3 regions of the Kitasatospora sp. NPDC058063 genome follow, and region 1 is predicted to be linked to each of the others. Evidence: riboswitches for the same ligand, from Rfam matches in the RefSeq annotation. Region 1 holds a riboswitch; each other region holds the start of a gene.

Evidence for each region. Region 1 has a riboswitch for S-adenosylmethionine ahead of thrC (threonine synthase). Riboswitches for the same ligand answer to the same signal wherever they lie in the genome.
Region 2: another riboswitch for S-adenosylmethionine. It lies ahead of ACFVUY_RS12020 (aminotransferase class V-fold PLP-dependent enzyme); the one in region 1 lies ahead of thrC (threonine synthase).
Region 3: another riboswitch for S-adenosylmethionine. It lies ahead of ACFVUY_RS08940 (IclR family transcriptional regulator); the one in region 1 lies ahead of thrC (threonine synthase).

The regions. Positions count from the first base shown of each region.
Region 1 covers NZ_JBHVSD010000024.1:151,634-158,178, reverse strand. The annotation lists gene ACFVUY_RS33455 (extracellular solute-binding protein) at 1-397, shown strand, start outside; gene ACFVUY_RS33450 (cupin domain-containing protein) at 455-805, opposite strand; gene ACFVUY_RS33445 (DUF3263 domain-containing protein) at 899-1,144, shown strand; gene otsB (trehalose-phosphatase) at 1,264-2,088, shown strand; gene ACFVUY_RS33435 (trehalose-6-phosphate synthase) at 2,075-3,541, opposite strand; gene ACFVUY_RS33430 (glucosyl-3-phosphoglycerate synthase) at 3,580-4,617, opposite strand; SAM riboswitch class I at 4,729-4,865, shown strand; gene thrC (threonine synthase) at 4,882-6,162, shown strand; gene ACFVUY_RS33420 (MoaD/ThiS family protein) at 6,199-6,477, shown strand.
Region 2 covers NZ_JBHVSD010000006.1:65,256-71,800, forward strand. The annotation lists gene ACFVUY_RS12000 (NYN domain-containing protein) at 1-1,292, opposite strand, end outside; gene ACFVUY_RS12005 (hypothetical protein) at 1,433-1,696, opposite strand; gene ACFVUY_RS12010 (rhomboid family intramembrane serine protease) at 1,898-2,725, shown strand; gene ACFVUY_RS12015 (Lrp/AsnC family transcriptional regulator) at 2,722-3,003, shown strand; gene ACFVUY_RS12020 (aminotransferase class V-fold PLP-dependent enzyme) at 3,007-4,392, opposite strand; SAM riboswitch class IV at 4,444-4,562, opposite strand; gene trpD (anthranilate phosphoribosyltransferase) at 4,671-5,747, opposite strand; gene ACFVUY_RS12030 (hypothetical protein) at 5,867-6,292, opposite strand.
Region 3 covers NZ_JBHVSD010000004.1:197,158-203,702, forward strand. The annotation lists gene ACFVUY_RS08925 (GlxA family transcriptional regulator) at 1-608, opposite strand, end outside; gene ACFVUY_RS08930 (NADP-dependent oxidoreductase) at 772-1,722, shown strand; gene ACFVUY_RS08935 (threonine/serine exporter family protein) at 1,817-3,070, shown strand; gene ACFVUY_RS08940 (IclR family transcriptional regulator) at 3,142-3,855, opposite strand; SAM riboswitch class I at 4,056-4,198, opposite strand; gene ACFVUY_RS08945 (hypothetical protein) at 4,297-5,370, opposite strand; gene ACFVUY_RS08950 (BTAD domain-containing putative transcriptional regulator) at 5,633-6,545, shown strand, end outside.

The sequences.
Region 1 (6,545 bases):
CCCCAAGAAGGACGGCATCGGGCGGACCGGGAGCCTCGGGGTCGCCGACTGGATGATGGCGTTCAAGGCGAACGGGCACAAGAACGAGATCAAGAGGTTCCTGTCCTTCGTCTACGGCAAGGACAACCAGCTGAAGTTCGACGAGCAGTACAACCTCCTGCCGGTCACCCAGGACGCCTTCGCCCAGATGTCGTCGGACCCCAAGCACGAGGACCTCAAGCAGTTCGCGGTCGGGCTGACCAACGCGAGCTTCTACCCGTTCGGCGACCCGGCCTGGGGCGAGGTCAGCAACGGGATCAAGGCGGGGATCGGGCAGGCCGTCACCGGGGATCCCAAGCAGGTGCTCGGGGGACTGCAGGACGCGGCGGTGAAGGAGGCGGCCAAGGTCCGCAAGTAGGACCGGGGGCCGGGGTCGGGCGTGGGGATCCGCCCCGGCCCCGGTGGGGGCGCCGGTTCAGGGGAGCGTGATGGCGTAGGCCTTGCGGAGGGTCTCGTGGACCGTCCAGGTGGTGCGGTCGCCCTCGCGCAGGACCGCGCAGTCGCCGGGGCCGACCTCCAGGGTCGGGCCGCCCTCGATCTCGATGGTGGCCCGGCCGCTGAGCACCACGAACATCTCGTCCGCCTCCACGTCGGTGACCACACCGGGGGTGATCTGCCAGAGACCGCGCAGGTGGCGGCCGTCGGCGGACTCGGACAGCACCTTGCCGGTGACCTCGGGGGAACCGGAGACGACCTGGGACGGGTCCAGCGGGTCGGGGTCGAGGTCGGCGGCGGGAACGTGCAGGGCGAAGCTGGGCGTGGTCATGGGGGTGACGCTAGCCGGGCGCGGGGAGCGGTGGGGCGAGCAGGGTGTGTCGGGGTTGCGCGCGAGAATGACACTCCGTAGCGGTGGACGGAGGTGGTTCCGGTGGGCGAACCGGGCGGGCTGAGTGAGCGGGAGCGGGCGGTGCTGGCGCTGGAAGGGCGGCAGTGGCGTACGGCGGGGGCCAAGGAGCGGGCGATCCGGGAGGAGCTGGGGCTCTCCTCGACGCGGTACTACCAGGTGCTGAACGCCCTGCTGGACCGGGAGGCGGCGTTGGCGCACGCGCCGGTGCTGGTGAACCGGTTGCGGCGGATCCGGGAGGCCCGGCGGGGGGCCCGGTGACGGGGGCGGCTCCCGGGAGGGCGACTGGGCGCCGGGTGGGGGAAAGGGGTGGCGGGCGCCGCGCGGGTGGGTGCGGAGGCGGCGGTCCGGGGTAGGGCTTCGGTATGGGCTTTGAAGAGATGTTCGTGCCGGGGACCGAGGCTGGGCGGGACGGGCTGCGGGCCGTCCTGGCGGCGCCCGGGGACGCCGTGATCGGGTTGGACTTCGACGGGACCCTGGCGCCGATCGTGGCGGATCCGGGGCGGGCACGGGCGCACCCCGGGGTGGCGGGGGCGCTGCGGCGCTTGGGCTCGGTGGTGGGGGCCGTGGTGGTGGTGACGGGCCGGCCGGCCGCGGTGGCGGTGGAGTACGGGGGGTTCGCGGGGCTGCCGGGGGTGGTGGTGCTGGGGCACTACGGGGCCGAGCGGTGGGAGGACGGGAAGCTCTCGGCGCCGGAGGCGCATCCCGGGGTGGCGCGGGTGCGGGACGTGCTGCCGGGGGTGCTGGAGCGGGTCGGGGCACCCGAGGGGACGTGGGTGGAGGACAAGGGGCGGTCGGTGGCCGTGCACACCCGGCGGACGGCGGCGCCGGAGGAGGCGCTGCAGCTGCTGCGGGCGCCGGTGGGGGACCTGGCGGCCGAGCACGGGCTGGTGGTGGAGCCCGGGCGGCTGGTGCTGGAGCTGCGGCCGCCGGGGGTGGACAAGGGGGCGGCGCTGACCGGGTTCCTGCGGGAGCGGGGGGCCCGTGCGGTGCTCTACGCGGGGGACGACCTGGGGGACGTGGCGGCCTTCGCCGCGGTGGAGAAGCTGCGGGGCGAGGGCGTGGCCGGGGTGCTGGTGTGCGCCGGTGCGGTGGGGGACGCGCCGGTGCGGGAGCTGGCCGACCGGGCGGATCTGGTGGTCGCCGGGCCGGAGGGGGTGGTGGAGCTGCTGGGGGCTCTCGGGGAGGCGCTCACAGGGCGTTGAGCTGGTCCAGGAACCACTGCTGCGGGGGGAGCGCGGTGGCCGCCGCGGCCAGGCGCCCGGTGCGGTCGGCGCGCTCCTTCGGGTCCATGGTGAGAGCGGCGTGGAGGGCGTCGGCGGTGGCGATGACGTCGTAGGGGTTGACGGTGAGGGCGTCGTCCTTGAGTTCGGCGTGGGCGCCGGCCTCGCGGGAGAGGACGAGGGCGCAGCCGTTGTCGGAGACCACCGGGACTTCCTTGGCGACCAGGTTCATGCCGTCGCGGATGGGGTTGACCAGGGCGACGTCGGCCAGGCGGTAGGCGGCGAGCGAGCGCGGGAAGTCGTCGTCGACGTGGAGGAGCAGCGGCTGCCAGGCGGGGGTGGCGAATTCGGTGTTGATCTCGTCGGCGAGGCGCTGGACGGTGGCCGTGTAGTCGCGGTACTCGGCCAGGTCGGTGCGGGAGGGGTAGGCGAAGGCGATGTGCACCACCCGGTCGTGCCACTCGGGGCGGGTGCGGAGCAGGTGCCGGTAGGCCTGGAGGCCGCGGACGATGTTCTTGCTCAGCTCGGTGCGGTCGACCCGGACGACGGTGCGGCGGTCGCCGACGGTCCGGCGGAGGGCGGCGAGGCGTTCGTCGACGTCGGGGCGGTGGGCGCGTTCGCGCAGGAAGTCGGCGTCGGCGCCGAGGGCGTGGACGCCGAGGCCCGTGGTGCGGCCGTCGAGGGTGACGGTGAGCGCGTCGTGGTCGACGGTCGCGTCCAGGAGGTCCTCGCAGCAGGCGGCGAAGGCGCGGGCCCAGCGTTCGGTCAGGAAGCCGGCCCGGTCGGCGCCCAGGATGCCGGTGAGGACGGCCCGGGCGACGTCGTCGGGCAGCATCCGGTAGTACTCGGGCGGGGCCCAGGGGGTGTGCGAGAAGTGGCCGATCCGCAGGTCGGGGCGGGCCGCCCGGAGCAGGGCCGGGACCAGGGAGAGGTGGTAGTCCTGGACGAGGACCGCGGCGTTCGGTGCGGCCTCGGCGGCCAGGGCCTCGGCGAAGGCCTCGTTGTACGCCCGGTAGGCGGCCCACTCGGTGCGGAAGCCGGCGTCGAAGGCGGGTGCCGTGGGGGTCGCGTAGAGCAGGTGGTGGACGAACCACAGCGTGGAGTTGGCGACGCCGTTGTAGGCGCGGGCGAAGGTCTGCGGGTCGATGTCCAGCATCCGTACGGCCTGGCCGCCGACCTCGTGGCCGGCCAGGTCGAGGCGGCCCCGCGGCGCCTCGGCGGCGGCTCTGCGGTCGGCGTCGTTGAGGGCGGCGCAGACCCAGACGGCGTTCGGGTCCGCGATGGCGGAGAGGCCGGAGACCAGTCCGCCGCCGCCGCGGCGCAGGGTCAGCGTGCCGTCGTCGGCGGTGCTGAAGGACACCGGTCCCCGGTTGGAGGCAACCAGGACGGGGGCGGTGCCGGTCGCGCTCGAACGGTTGGTCGTGAGATCGCCCATGGTTGGGATGTTGCCGGGGGTTCGGGGCGGCAAACCCCTCAATGACGGGTCGCGTATTCGGGGACGGTGTGCATCGGGGGGCGTTCCAGGGCGGTCACCGGGTGGGTGTGGGCGGTGAAGGCGCGGGTTTCCGGGTCGCGGGTGAACTGGGTGAGCTGGGGGTGGACGAGGTCGGCGGAGGCCTTGAGGCGATGGGTGCGGTCGAGGCGTTCCAGGGCGGTCCGGTAGATGGTGGCGGCCATCCGGCCGAGGGCCTGGCCGTCCTGGTGGCGGTGGTGCCGGACGCCGACGTCCACCTGGGCCAGGGCGTCCAGGCCGGCCAGTTCCAGGGCGTCGACCAGCAGGCCGAGTTCGACGCCGTAGCCGGTGGGGAAGGGCAGCCGTTCGAGCAGTGAGCGGCGGGCCGCGTACTCGCCGCCGAGGGGCTGGACGAAACCGGCGAGTTCCGGCCAGTGGAGGTTGAGCAGGGGCCGGGCGACGAGTTCGGTGACCCGGCCGCCGCCGGCGGGCAGGACGGCGCCCTCGGATTCCAGCGGGCGGTCGTACATGGCCTTGACCAGCTGGATGGACTCGTCGGTCAGCAGCGGGCCGAGGATGCCGGAGACGAGGGCCGGGTCGAATTCGCGCAGGTCGGCGTCGACGAAGCAGACGATGTCGCCGCGGGTGACCAGCAGCGAGCGCCAGAGCACCTCGCCCTTGCCGGGAACGGCGGGCAGCCGGGGCAGGACGGCGTCGCGGTGCTCGACCCGGGCGCCGGCCTCGGCGGCGACGGCGGCGGTGGCGTCGGTGGAACCCGAGTCGACGACGACGAGTTCGTCGACGAGCGGGAGGCGTTCCATCAGCTCGCGGCGGATGGTGCGGACGATGTCGCCGACGGTGGCCTCCTCGTCCAGGGCGGGGAGGACCACGCTGACGGTGCAGCCGGTGCGTTCCTTGGCGGCGAGGATGGTGCGGACCGGCCGGTCGGCCGCGCTCCAGGAGCGGCGGCGCAGCCAGGACGCCGCCTGCGGGAGGAGCTCGGGAATCGGTTCGGCGGGCACGGAGGTCTCCTCGGCGGGGTCGGTGGGACGGGTCATCTCGCGTGGCGGACGCACCCGTTCAGGATTGACGCCTTCGGATACAGTCTTCGTACAGCGGTCGGACCTTTGCACGCCGGGGTCGCCGTTGAGCACCACCACAATTTCACAAGCTCATCCAGAGGGACTGAGGGAACGGCCCGTTGACGTCCCGGCAACCTTCCCGCGCGGCTGTCTGTCGACAGGCCCCGGCGGGACAGGTGCCAATTCCGGCCTGTGGCGCGACCGTGCCACGGGGAAGATGAGGAGAGAGGCCTCGCCATCATGGCTATCGACACCGCCGCACCTGTTTCCGTCGACCTCGGCCCCGCCGCCGCGCTGTCCTGTCGCGAGTGCGGCACCCGCTTCCCGCTCGGCCCCAGCTTCGCCTGCCTGGAGTGCTTCGGCCCGCTGGAGATCGCCTACGAGTTCGGCAGCGAGGGCGCCGAGGAGCTGCGCAAGCGGATCGAGGCCGGTCCGGCGTCCATCTGGCGGTACGCGCCGCTGCTGCCGGTTCCGGCCGACGTGGCGTCGAAGCCCAATCTGAACCCGGGGTGGACCCCGCTGGTGAAGGCGGACAACCTGGGCCGGGAGCTCGGTTTCACCGCCCAGCTGCACGTCAAGGACGACTCCGGGAACCCGACGCACTCGTTCAAGGACCGGGTGGTCGCCTGCGCGATCGAGGCGGCCCGGGCGTTCGGGTACACCACGCTGTCCTGCTCCTCCACCGGCAACCTGGCCGGCGCGGTGGGGGCGGCGGCGGCCCGGGCCGGGTTCCGGTCCTGCGTGTTCATCCCGCACGACCTGGAGCAGGGCAAGGTCGTCATGGCCGGGGTGTACGGCGGCGAGCTGGTCGGCATCGAGGGCAACTACGACGACGTGAACCGCTTCTGCTCGGAGCTGATCGGCGATTCGGCCGGCGAGGGCTGGGGCTTCGTCAACGTGAACCTGCGGCCGTACTACGGCGAGGGTTCCAAGACGCTGGCGTACGAGATCTGCGAGCAGCTCGGCTGGCGGCTGCCGGAGCAGATCGTGATCCCGATCGCCTCGGGCTCGCAGCTGACGAAGATCGACAAGGGCCTCCAGGAGCTGATCAGGCTCGGCCTGGTCGAGGACCGGCCGTACCGGATCTTCGGCGCCCAGGCCGAGGGCTGCTCGCCGGTGTCGGCCGCGTTCAAGGCCGGCCGGGACGTGATCAAGCCGGTCAAGCCGGACACCATCGCCAAGTCGCTGGCGATCGGCAACCCGGCCGACGGCCCGTACGTGCTGGACATCGCCCGCCGCACCGGTGGCGCGGTGGAGGACGTCACGGACGCCGAGGTCGTGGCGGCGATCCGGCTGCTGGCGCGGACCGAGGGCATCTTCGCCGAGACCGCGGGCGGGGTGACCGTCGGCGTGCTGAAGAAGCTGGTCGAGACCGGGCAGCTGGATCCGGCCAAGGAGACCGTCGCGATCAACACCGGCGACGGCCTGAAGACCCTGGACGCCGTCTCCGACTCCGGGATGACCGCCGTCATCCGCCCGACGCTGGACTCGTTCCGCGCCGCCGGCCTCGCGTCCGCCTGAACCACCCGATCGGCCCCGCCCCCCGCAAGGAGAGTCATGAGCGCCAACGTCCGCATTCCCACCATCCTCCGCACCTACACCGACGGTGCCGCCGTGGTGACCGCCGAGGGGGTCACCCTGGCCGAGGTCGTCGCCGACCTGGAGAAGAACCACCCGGGCATCTCGGCCCGCATCCTGGACGACACCGGCAAGCTGCGCCGCTTCGTGAACGTCTACGTGAACGACGACGACGTGCGTTTCGCCGAGGGCCTGGCGACGGAGATCAAGGACGGCGCCGGCATCTCGATCATCCCGGCGGTGGCCGGCGGCTGCTGAGCCTTCGCGACCAACCCGCGGTCGCCCGCGCGTACGGAATTCCGTTTCCCGTATGCGCGGGCGACCGC
Region 2 (6,545 bases), on a different contig from region 1:
CGGATCAGCTCGTCGGCCGTCTCCCCGGTCCGGCTGAACCGCACCCGGACCCCGCGCGGCGGCGCCATGATCACCGGGACGTCCAGGTCCTGCCCGTCGAACACGCAGGTGACCTCCGCCTGGGTGCGCTGCGCCAGCATCGCCAGCCCGCCCAGCAGCCGGATCCGCTGCTGCTCCAGCGGCAGCGTCGGATAACCGGTCTTGGTCACGTTGTAGCCGTCCACCACCAGGTGCACCTGGGGGATCGCCAGCAGCTGGTCCAGCAGCGCCGGATCGTCCTCGGCCAGCCCGCGCCGGGCCACGTCGTGGGGCGAGGCCGCCCCCGGCACCACCGCCTCCACCAGGTCCGCCGGGCGGATCTGGGAGACCGGCAGCGCCAGCTCCCGCTGGAGCCCCTGGGCCGACTGCAGCACGGTGTCCAGCAGCAGCCGCAGCCGCATGTCCTCGACGCTGCGCCCCTCACGGGCCGACCGGCGGCCCTGCTCCACCGCGTTCTCCAGCTCCGAGACCCGGTGCCTGAGCCTGCGCGCCTCGGTCTCGGCCGCACCGCGCTCGGCCGCGGTCTGCGCCTTCAGGGCTTCCAGCTCGCCGGCCACCCGGCGGGTCTCGGCCTGCGCCCGGCGGGTGTCGCTCTCCAGCGACCGCACCTTCTTGCGCAGCGACTCGGCCTCCTTGCGGACGCCGTCCGACTCGGCACGCTGCCGGTCCACCTCCGCCCGCGCGGAGGCCCGCACCTCGGCCAGCTCGGCGTGCAGCTTCTCCACCAGCCGGGCCGACTCCGCGGCCGCGTCCTCGGCACCGGCCCGCTCGGCCTCCTCGCCGGCCTCGGCCACCAGCCGGCTCCAGCCCGCCGAACGCACCAGGTAGGCGGCGGCCGCGACGTCCATCGGATCGGCGGCGCTCGGGACGGTGCCCGACTCCAGCGCCTTCACCAGGTCCGGCTGCCCGAGGCGCAGCCGCTCCGCTATCCGCACCCGGAAGGCCGGCTCCGCCTCCAGGGCCGCCGCCAGCGCGGTGGCCGCGTACTTGGCCCGCCGCGCCGGGGTGAACTTGACGTACTGACGCAGGCTCTGCGGGAGTTCGCCCGCCGGCAGCCCGCCGAGCGCGTCCGAGGCCAGCCCGACCACGCGCCGGCGCACGCCCTCGGGCAGCGGCCGGTCGAGCTTCTCGACGGCGTGCTCCGCCGCGGGCTCGGAGGAGTCGTTCGCCGCCTCGGCCGCCGCCCCGGCCCGGGCCTCGGCCGCAGCGGGCTGAAGCCCCTGGGCTTCGCCGGGCTCCTTCGCTGCGTCCATCACGTCCTCGGCTCCGATCCTGGTCCAGCGGGGCACGGCCGCGACCTCCCCCTGTCGTCACGCTCCGTGCGTCTTGTTCTGCATTGTCCCGTGCGGCGCGGGCGGGTGCGCCGCGCACCCACCCGCCGCCGCGGCGGGGATCAGCCCTGCTCGGTGGGGGCCTGCGCCCCCTCGGCACCCGGGCGGGCCACCAGCTCGACCTGGTCCACCGCGTTGCACCAGCGGCAGCGCACCGACTCGATGGTCTCGCTCAGCACCTCGGTCTCCTCGACCTCGGACTCGCCGGCCAGGTCGAAGTGCAGGAACTCGGTCACCCGCGCGGTGCGGGTCACGTCGAAGCGGGTGAGGTTTCCGCACAGGGTGCAGCGCCAGCGCGTCTCGGCGGTCAGGGCGGGGACGGTCATCGGGGGTCCTCTCGGGTGGTCCCTTCGTGGGCTAGGCGCTCCCCCCGGAGCCCCGGCATCGGCGGCGGGAGGCGGGAATGCCCGCCCCAAGCCTATTGCCTGGGGCAACCATCGCGGCCACCGGTCGCCCGAACACCCGGACTGGTCCACCTGCCGTAAACCGCCGTGTCACCTGCGGCGCCCGGAGGGATGCTTGGCCGCATGGCGCTCGCGGTCCCCGACGACACTGCCGCCCGGGGCGGCCGCCCGGCCGCGACCGTCCCGGCGGTCAGCTACGCCCTGATCGCACTCAACACCCTGGTCTTCCTGCTCGGCCCGGCCGCCGGGCTCAACCCGCTGTACGGCACCGGCCGGGCCCGGGTCTGCGCGGAGCAGCGGTACGAGCAGCGCTGGGGCGCCGTCCCGGCCGAGGTGCTGGCCGGGCGGCCGCTGACCGCCGCGCAGCTGGCCGAGGCCCCCGACCCGGTCCCCGGCTGCCCGGCCGCCCCGACCCCGGGCAAGCACCCGGCCCTGTCCGTCCTCACCGGGCTCTTCCTGCACGCCGGCTGGCTCCACCTGCTGGGGAACCTGCTCTTCCTCCAGGTCTTCGGCCCCACCGTCGAACGGCGGCTGGGCCGGGCCCGGTACGCCGTCTTCTACCTGGCCGCCGGCAGCCTGACCACGTACGGCTTCGCGCTCGCCGAGGCGCACTCGCCGAACTCCACCCGGGTGCTCATCGGGGCCTCCGGGGCGATCGCCGCCGCGCTCGGCGCCTATCTGCGCCTCCACCCCCGGGCCCGGGTCACCACCCTCGTCCCGCTGCTGCTCTTCCTGCCGCTGCGGTTCCCCGCCTGGCTGGTGCTCGGCCTCTGGTTCGCCCTGCAGTGGTGGTCGGTGCACTCGGCCGGGCCCGGGGTGGCGTACCTGGTCCACGTGATCGGCTTCTCGGCCGGGTTCCTCTACGCCTGCACCGTGGTTCGCCACCCCCCGCGACGACCCGGCCGACGCCCGATACGCTGGCGCCACCCCACAAAGGAGCCCGAACTGTGATCACCGCCATCGTCCTGATCAAGACCAGTGTCGACCGCATCCCGGAGATCGCCGAATCCATCGCCGCCATCGACGGCGTCAGCGAGGTCTACTCGGTGACCGGGGGCTACAACCTGGTGGCGATGGTGCGGGTGCGCCGGCACGACGACCTGGCCGAGGTCATTCCGGGCCGGCTCAACAAGGTCCCGGGCGTGGCCCACACCGAGACCCAGATCGCCTTCCGCACCTACTCCCAGCACGACCTGGAAGCCGCCTTCGCCCTGGGCCTGGACGAGTAGCGCTCAGCCCTCGCGACGGCCCCGGTCGATCTGCACGGTCGCGACGCAGCGCCCGCCCTCGTTGCGGTAGTTCCAGGCCGCCCCGTCCGTGACCAGCTCCCGGACGGCGGTCAGGAAGCGGTCGACGTGCTCGTCCGGCGTCCCGGCGCCGAAGCTCACCCGGATCGCGTTCAGGCTGCGCTCGCCCGGCAGCGAGGACTCCGGCGCCCCGCACTCGGACGGGGCGACGTCCTCGTCCCCGAGCAGCGTGCGCACCAGCGGGTGGGCACAGAACAGGCCGTCACGCACCCCGATGCCGTACTCGGCGGACAGCGCGGCCGAGAAGTGCGAGCTGTTCCAGCCCCGGACGACGAAGGACAGCACGCCGACCCGGGCGGAGTCGGAGCCGAACAGGTTCAGCACCTTGACCTGCGGAATCTGCGCCAGCCCCGCGGTCAGCCGGGCGATCAGCTGCTGCTCGCGGGCCTCCAGCGCGTCGAAGCCGGCCTCGGTCAGGGCCCGGCAGGCCGAGGCGATCGCGTAGGCGCCGATGACGTTCGGCGAGCCGGCCTCGTGCCGGGCCGGGCCGGTGTGCCACTGCACGGCCACCGAGCCGTCGCTCTCCCGGGCCACCGTCCGGGTCGCCCCGCCGCCGGCCAGGTACGGCTCGGCCGCGTCCAGCCAGTCCGCCCGGCCGGCCAGCACCCCGGCGCCGAACGGCGCGTAGATCTTGTGGCCGGAGAAGGCGATCCAGTCGACGTCCAGCTCGCGGACCGAGACCCGGTGGTGCGGCGCCAGCTGGGCGGCGTCCAGCACCACCCGGGCGCCGTGCCGGTGCGCGGTCCGGGTCAGCTCGGCGACCGGCCACAGCTCGCCGGTCACGTTGGAGGCGCCGGTGACGCAGAGCAGCTTGGGGCCCTCGGGCGCCCCGGCGAGGGCGGCGTCGAGCGCGGCCACCGCCTCGGCCCGGGAGCGCGGCGCCCGCAGGTAGGTGACATCCAGTCCGGCGTGCGCCCAGGGCAGCAGCGAGGCGTGGTGCTCGGTCTCGAAGGCGAACACCCGGGTGCCGGCCGGAACGGCCGCGGCCAGCAGGTTGAGCGAGTCGGTGGTGGCCCGGGTGAAGACCACCTGGTCGCCCTCGCGCAGGTCGAGGAACTCGCCGACGGTGCGGCGGCTCTGCTCGAACAGGTCGGTGGACAGCTGGGAGAGGTACCCGGCCCCGCGGTGGACGCTGCCGTAGTACGGCGCGTAGGCGGCGACGTCGTCCCACACCCGCTGGAGCGCCGGGGAGCTGGCCGCGTAGTCCAGCGCCGCGTAGCCGACCTTCTCACCGTTGGCGAGCGGGACCTGGACGTCGGCGCCGAGGACGGCGAGCGGGGCGCAGGTCTCGGTGATGGCGAGAGCGGACATGAGGATGCACTCCTTCAGGGGTGAGGGACCCCGGGAGTGCTGCTCGTCCGGCGTCCGCGCTTGTCGCACGGACGGCTTGCCGTGACGACCCGGTCCTCACCCAGGGCACCCCGCCACGGACGGAGGGTTGCCGGACAGCCAGCTGGGGCTTCGCGCTGTCACTCATGACCTGGCGAAGACTCTAGGCCGCGTCCATCGGGTGGTCAAACGGGCATCCAGCATCCGGACAGCACGGGAGCCCGTGCCGGCGTTCCGGCACGGGCTCCCCAACTACCGCCTCAGATCCGGCTGGTGGCCTCCGACCAGCGTCGCAGCAGGTCCTGCGCGGCACCGGAGTCGATCGCCTCCGCGGCCCGCTCCATGCCGGCCGCCAGCTGCTCGGCGAGCGGCGCCTCGCCGAGGTCCAGCGCGACCAGCGCCGCCGCCGTGTTCAGCAGGACGGCGTCCCGCACCGGCCCGTGCTCCCCCGCCAGCAGCCGCCGCGCGACCTCGGCGTTGTACGAGGCGTCCGCCCCGCGCAGCGCTTCGATGCCGACCAGTTCGATGCCGACGTCCCGCGGGTCGAAGGTGGTCTCGGTGACCACCCCGTCGCGCACCAGCCAGACCTGCGAGGTGGTGGTGATGGTCAGCTCGTCCAGCCCGTCGTCGCCGCGGAAGACCAGCGCCGTCGCGCCCCGTTCGGCCAGCACCCCGGCGATCAGCCCGGCCAGCCGGGTGTCGAAGCAGCCGATGGCGTGCGCGGTGACCCTGGCCGGGTTGGTGAGCGGGCCGAGGATGTTGAAGGAGGTCGGCACCCCGAGGTCGCGCCGCGCGGTGGCGGCGTGCCGCATCGAGGGGTGGAACTTGGCCGCGAAGCAGAAGGTGAGACCGACCTCCTCGGCCACCTCGGCGACCCGCTGCGAGGAGAGGTCCAGCGCCACCCCGAGCTTCTCCAGCACGTCCGAGGAGCCGCTGGCGGAGGAGGCCGACCGGTTGCCGTGCTTGACCACCTTGGCGCCGGCGGCCGCCGCGACGATCGCCGACATGGTGGAGATGTTGACGGTCTTCGCCCGGTCCCCGCCGGTGCCGACGATGTCCACCGCCGGTCCGGGGATCTCCAGCGGCTCGGCGTGCTCGTACATCGCGTCGACCAGGCCGGCGATCTCCTCGACCGACTCGCCCTTGGCCCGCAGAGCGATCATGAACCCGGCCACCTGCACGGGGGACGCCTCGCCGCTCATGATCCGGTCCATCGCCCACGCGGTGGACGCGCGGTCGAGGTCCTCCCCCTGCAACAGCGCCGCCAGGAGGTCCGGCCAGGTGCGGATCACCTGCGCGGGGTCGCTACCGCCGTTCGCAGGGTTCACGTTCACCATGGCTGACTCCAGCTGTTTGTCGGTTCCCCGCTCCGGGGGGACGTCCGTACGGATGGAGCCAGCCTATCGAGCGAAGCGGCCGCTTCTACCCCCCTCTTTTCCAGTTGCCGGGGGGGAATTCAGCGGACGGCCGGAGTCCGCTTCGCCAGCCGCGCCCGCAGCAGGGTGGCGACCGCCCCGGCCAGCGCCACCGGCTCCACCGGGCGGGAGATGGCGGCGTCCGCCCGGCTCCAGGCGGCGAGCCAGGAGTCCTGCGGCCGGCCGATCAGCACCAGCACCGGCGGGCAGCCGTAGATCTCGTCCTTGAGCTGGCGGCCGAGCCCCAGCCCCCCGGCCGGAACGGCCTCGCCGTCCAGCACGCAGAGGTCCACGCCCCCCTTCTCCAGTGCCTTGAGCACCGCGGGGGTGGTCGCGCACTCCAGGTAGGACAGTTCCGGAAGATCCTCGGCGGGCCGACGGCCGAGCGCCGTCAGCACCTGCTCGCGGGTGTTGCGGTCGTCGCTGTAGACGAGGACGGTGAGCGTCTCATCGGTCGTGTACGCCATGGACCCTGCTCCCTCAAGTGTGATCCGGACCACGTTCGCCTGATCCGGATGCTACTCCCGATCACCGTCCGCCGAGTCCCCCTCGCGCACGATCCGTCCCGAGCCGCCGCGCCCCGGGCTCACCCGCCCGGAGGACGGCCCGTCACCCGATCCCGTCCAGTCCACCCGTACGGCCGACCCCGGGCCCGTCCCCTTACCTCCCGCGGCTGCTCCGACCGTGCAGCGACGCGCCGGGCAACGGGGTCGCGGGCCC
Region 3 (6,545 bases), on a different contig from region 1:
GCGCCCTCCGGCGGCACCGGCTGTTCGATGTACTGGGCCTGGCCGCCCTCGCGCCAGGGCGGCACCACGCAGTGCCGGGCGACCTGGTTGGCGACGGCGCTGCCGTGGTCGGAGCGCACCACGTGCAGGCACACGTCGAGGCCGGAGGCGGCGCCCGCCGAGGTGAGGATGTCGCCGTCGTCGACGAACAGCACGTCGGCGTCCAGGGCGACGCGGGGGAACATCCGGCGGAAGGCCGGCGCCAGCGCCCAGTGGGTGGTGGCGGGGCGGCCGTCGAGCAGGCCGGCGGCGGCCAGGGCGAACGCGCCGGTGCAGATGGAGACGATGCGGGTGCCGGGGCGGATCCGGGCGAGGGCCGCGCGCTCGGCGTCCGGCAGGTCGGCGGTGACGCGGTGCAGGGCGTAGGGCGGGATGACGACCGTGTCGGCGCTCTCCAGCGCCTCGGGCCCGTGCCCGACGGTGATCGTGAAGTCGGCGTCGGTGGCGACCGTCCGGTCGTCCGTCGCGGCGCACGTCACCACCTCGTACGCTCCCGGCACGCCGGGGAAGACCCGGTTGGGGATGCCCAGCTCGAAGGGGTACACGCCGTCGAGGGCGAGGACGACCACGCGGTGCGGCGGCCGGTCGCCGGGGAGACCGAGGGCGCCGGGGAGAGCGATGAAACCGGGGCCGCGGTGGCCGCGGGGTGCGATCGCAGGCATGGCACGATCCTATCGGTCTTTGACCATCTTGCCATTTCGCAGGTCAGGGCCCCGGTCGCAGGCTTGGTCCATGACCACGAACACGATGCGAGCCGTCACCCAGACCACCCTCGGCGCCCCGGACGTCCTCCACGAGGCCGAGGTCGAACGGCCCACGCCCGGCGTCGGCCAGATCCTCGTCGCCGTCCACGCCGCCGGGGTCAACCCCACCGACTGGAAGCACCGCGAGCGCGGCATCTTCCTCGGGCAGCCCCCGTTCACCCTCGGCTGGGACGTCTCCGGGACCGTCGAGGCGGTCGGCCTCGGCGTCTCGCTCCTCGCCCCGGGCGACGAGGTCTTCGGCATGCTGCCCTACCCGTACGGCGCCGGCTCGCACGCCGAGTACGTCACTGGCCCCGCCCGGGCCTTCGTGCCCAAGCCCGCCGCACTGACCCACGTCGAGGCGGGCGCGCTCCCGCTGGTGGCGCTCACCGCCTGGCAGGCCCTCGTCGACACTGCCGGGGTCCGGCCGGGGCAGCGGGTCCTGGTGCACGCGGCGGCCGGCGGCGTGGGGCACGTCGCCGTGCAGATCGCCAAGGCGCGCGGCGCGTACGTCATCGGCACCGCGTCCGCCGCCAAGCACGACTTCGTCCGGGGCCTGGGCGCGGACGAGGTGATCGACTACCGCACCGCCGACTTCGTGCAGGAGGCCCGGGACGTCGACGTGGTCCTCGACCCGCTGGGCGGGGAGTACCGGCTGCGCTCCCTGGAGACGCTCCGGCCCGGCGGCGTCCTGGTGTCGATCCTGCCCCACGACCTCGACGGACTGGCCGAGCGTGCCGCCGAGTTGGGCGTGACGGCGAAGACCCTGCTGGTCGAGCACGACCGGGCCGGGATGGCCGCGATCGCCGCCCTCGCCGAGTCCGGGCAGCTGCGCGTCCACGTCTCCGGCACCTACCCGCTCGCCGAGGCTGCCAAGGCCCACGCCGAGGGCGAGACCGGCCGGGTCACGGGGAAGCTGGTGCTCACCGTCCGCCCGTGACAGCGCCCGGCGGTGTCACGGGCGGACGGTGAGCAGAACCGATCAGACCGGGGCAGAGTCGGACCGATTCGGGCGGGATGGGACGATACCTGCCATGCCAAGCAAGTCTCCCCCGGTCCGGGGCACCGACGCCCCGCCCGACCCGCTCCGCCGTCTGCTCCTCGAACTGGGCGAAGCCCTGCTGGGCGGCGGCCTGCCCGTCCATGACGTCGAAGAGGAGCTCCACTGGCTGGGGCGGGCGTTGGGGGCGCCGGAGGTACGGGTCGCCGCCCTGACCAACGGGCTCTTCGTCGCGCTGGGGCCGGACGACGCCACCCGGTTCCAGCCGGTCGGCACCGCGCTGCGGTTCGAGCAGACGGCCGACGTCCTCCACCTGGTGCACCGGCTGCGGGCGGGCGAGCTCGACGGGCCCCGGGCGCTCGCCGAGCTGGACGGGATCCGGCGGGCCCCGGCCCGCCGGCCCGCGTGGGTGTCGGACCTCGGGGCGCTGCCGGTCGGGGTGGGGGTCTGCCTCTTCCTCCAGCCGGTGGCGGCGAATGTGCTGGCGGCCGGGCTCGGCTCGCTGATCGTCGTCGGACTGACCGTGCTCGCCCGGCGGCTGCCGTACCTGCGGCCGCTGCTGCCCGTCACCGCCGGCTTCCTGGTCGCGCTGCTGGTCCTCTCGCTCGCCCGGGCCGGGCTGCTGGAGGGCCCGCTGCGGACCATCGTGGCCACGCTGGCGATCCTGCTGCCGGGCGGACTGCTCGTCACCGGGCTGTCGGAGATCGCCGCGGGTGCGGCCAGCGCGGGTACGGCCCGGCTGGTGTCCGGTGCGGTGCAGCTGGCGCTGTTCCTCGCCGGGGTGGCCGCGGCCGCGACGGCGGCCGGCGTGCCGGCCGCCGCGCTGGCCGACGTGCAGGTCGCCAGGCCCAGCTGGTGGGTGATCGCGCTGGGGCTGGCGCTCGCGGTGGCCGGCGTGGTGGTCAGCGTGAACACCCCGCCCTCGGCCGTCCCGTGGATCGTCGTGGTGATCGCGGTCAGCGTCACGGTCCAGGTGGTGGTGGGGTCGGCGCACGGCGCGGCGGTCGGCGGCCTGGCCGGCGCGGTCACCGCCGCGGCCGCGGCCACCCTGGTGCACTGGCTGCCCGGCGGTCCGCTCTGGCAGGTGCTCTACCTCCCGGCGTTCTGGATCGTGGTACCGGGCTCCTTCGGCCTGCTGCACACCGCGCAGATCGAGGTCGGGAACGGCGCGCAGTCGGTGCTGACGGCCGTGTCGGCGGTCTTCGGGGTGTCGATCGGCACCCTGATCGGCTCGGTGATCAGCCGGATCCCCCGTCCCTCCCGCGCCGTGCTGCTGCCCCGGGCCTGAGCCCGGGGCAGACGGCCCCGCCCGTGTCAGGGCCCCGATGCGGCCGGGGCCCGACGCGGGCGGGGCCCCGCTCAGGGGTGGCGCAGCGCCTCGGTGAGCCGGTGCGCGGCCTCCACCACGGCCTGGGAGAGCTGGGCGCCGGGGTGCCGGGTGAGGCGTTCGATCGGCCCGGACACCGTGACGGCGGCGACCACCCGGTTGGACTGGCCGCGGACCGGCGCGGAGACGGAGGCGACCCCGAGTTCGCGCTCGCCGACCGACTGGGCCCAGCCCCGGCGCCGTACGCCGCTCAGCGCGGTGGCGGTGAAGCGGGCGCCCTGCAGTCCGCGGTGGAGCCGTTCGGGCTCCTCCCAGGCGAGCAGGATCTGGGCGGCGGCGCCGACCTTCATGGGGAGGGTGACGCCCACCGGAACGGTGTCGCGCAGGCCGGTGAGGCGCTCGGCGGCGGCCACGCAGATCCGCACCTCGCCCTGCCGTCGGTAGAGCTGGGCGCTCTCCCCGGTGATGTCGCGCAGCTGGGAGAGGACCGAGCCGGCCGCGGCCAGCAGCCGGTCCTCGCCGGCCGCCGTCGCGAGCTCGCCGAGCCGCGGGCCGAGCATGAACCGGCCCTGGGTGTCCCGGCTGACCAGGCGGTGGTGTTCAAGTGCGACCGCCAGCCGGTGGGCGGTGGGCCGCGCCATGCCGGTGGCGGCGACCAGGCCGCCCAGCGTGGCGGGGCCGGCCTCCAGGGTGCCGAGGATCGAGGTGACCTTGTCGAGCACGCCGACGCCGCTCGTGTTCTCCATGTGGGGGTACTCCAGTCTCGGGGCCCGGAGCAGCGGACGGTCGCTGCTCACGGCGGCTCCTGGCGGGGAGCCGGGGGGTGTGGTCAGCGAGGACGGGCCGGGGGAAACGGCCGATTGCCTGCGCCGGGCACGAGACGGGTACGCGAAAGCGCCGGGGCGGGAAGCGCCCGGGCGAAGGACAGCACAGAGAGCACCGTGTCTCCTCATCTTTCCCGCGCCACAGTGGCGACAGGCCGGAGTTGGCACTGCCCCCGGACGGCACGGCGCGTACTTCGGACGCCGGGTCGAACGGGGAGTTGCCGGGGCTTCGTAGGGCCGGTCCCTCCACCCCTCTGGATGATTCGCCAGGAACGATACAAGACTTCCCGGGCCGCTCGGCAAGCCCCCCCACCTCCGACCCCCACCCCGACCCCCGCCCCCGGCCGCCGCCCGCGGGCCCGCTCAGCGGTGGCGCGGCTCCGGCAGGCCGGTGCACGGGGCCCGGTCCGGGCCGCCGGGGGCGGTGGCGTCCCAGTCGCTCAGGGCAGCGAGGGCGGCGGCGCGTTCGGAGGCCGTCGGCCGGGTGCCCTCGGGGCCGAGCAGGTAGTCGGCGACCGGGGTGAGCAGCAGGGTCGCGTCGCCGGCCGGGAGCAGCAGGGCCTCGTCCCACCGGTGCCGGATGACGGTGCGGCGCAGCAGGGTGCCGTGGCGCGGCCGGAGCGGGTGGTGGCGGCCGCGGCGGCGGCGCCGTTCGGGGGCGACCTCGGCCTCCAGGACGGTGCGCACGTCCCGCAGGGAGCCGAGCGGCACGTGTTCGGCGGCGAGGTCGAGGAGGGCCGCGGCCTCCGGGGCGAGCCGGTAGGCGGCGACCACCGCGGCGGTCTCGACGGGGTCGAAGGGCTGCCCGGCGAGCTGGGCCACGTCGATCACATCGCCCGCGAGGAAGGCGCGCCCGAGCCCCTCCTCGGCGAGGGCGATCAGGCATTCCACGTGGTCGTCGGCGGCCAGGTAGGGGCGGACCGGGACGGAGGCGAGGTCGCCGGTGAGCGCGGCGGTGGCGACCCGTACCTGGTACCACGGGTCCAGCAGCGGGTCCTCGCCCGGCCAGCGCAGGGTGACGGCGGTGTGCCGGGGCCGCTCGCCGAGCAGGGTGACCTCCACGGACTCCACCGGGTGATCGGTGACCAGCCGGTTGACGGCCTGCCAGAGCGTGGCCTCGGTGGGGCTGACGAGGACGAGTTCGGCCAGCGGCCGGGGCAGGTCGGGCGGGTAGTAGCCGGCCAGTGGCAGGTCACGGACCGGACGGACCCCGGTGGCGTCGGCGAGGTCGCGCGCGACGCCCGCGTAGCACTCGGCCCGGTCGCGGGCGCGCTGCAGCTCGGCGCGGGCGTGCTGGCCCATCCGGACGCCGTCCCGGGCGAGTGCGGCGAGCACCAGGTACGGGAGGTGGCGCTCGCCCCGGGCGCGGTGGAGCAGGTCGACCGGTCCGGCGGCCGGGTCGACGTCGAGCAGCCGGTGGAGCAGGTCGGTGTTCATGGGGGGTCCGCCTCCGAGAGCCGTGGTGGTCGGCCGGACGGCGGCCGGGCGACCGGGGACGTGGCGGGTCCGGCGGTCGGGGCCGGGCCGACTGCGGGCGCCACACCGTCGATTGTGGTCACGGCCGATCAACGCCGGATCACCACCGGGTCGATGATCCCTCGACATCCCGCGGGGTGCCGTGGGTTGATAGGGGCTCATCGAATCGGGGGGCGGCACGTGCGCGGACGGGGGCGAGCACATGAGGCGGGCAGGTGCAGGGATGGATGATTTCCGGTTCTCGGTGCTGGGACTGATGAGAGCGCAGCGCGGCGCGACCGCGCTGAAGGTGGGCAGCCCCCAGCAGCAGGCGATGCTGGCGGTGCTGCTGCTGCGGCCCGGCCACGGCGCGAGCGCCACCGACCTGATCGACGCCCTGTGGGGCGAGGAGCCGCCGGGCACCGCGATGACGACGGTGCGCACGTACGCCTGGCGGTGGCGCAAGGTGCTGCACGGCGAGGAACCGGACGCGCCGACCGTGCTGACCTCGGTCGGGGACGGCTACCGGCTGGTGCTGCCGAAGCACGCGGTGGACGCGGCGCAGGCGGAGGAGCTGGCGGCGCAGGCCGAGCGCACGGCGGCCGCCGGGGAGCCGCAGCAGGCGCGTGATCTGCTGAACCAGGCACTGGAGTTGTGGCAGGGCGAGCCGCTGGCCGGCATCCCCGGCCCGTTCGCGCAGCGCCAGCGCCAGCGGCTCCAGGAGCTGCGGCTGACCCTGCTGGAGGAGCGGATCGCCCTGGACCTGGCGCTCGGCCGCTACTCCCGGTGCATCCCGGAGCTGACCTCGCTGACCACCGAACACCCGCTGCACGAGCGGGCGTACGGGCTGCTGATGCGCGCGCTGTACCAGGCCGGGCGGCAGGCGGACGCGCTGGCGGTGTTCCGCGGCGCGCGTCAGCTGTTCCTGGCCGAGCTGGGCGTGGCGCCCGGAGCGGAGCTGGACCTGCTGCACCAGCGGATCCTGGAGGGCGACCCGACGCTGGCCGCCCCGGCGCCGGTCCTCCGGCCGGTGTCCGCCGTGCCCGGGCCGGCCGCGCCCGTCGCCGGCCCGGCGGAGCGGACCGCTCCCGGGGCCGGGTCGCCGGAGCCGGCCGGCGGACCCGCGGCGCCGGACGCACCCGCCGCCGCCCCGGCCG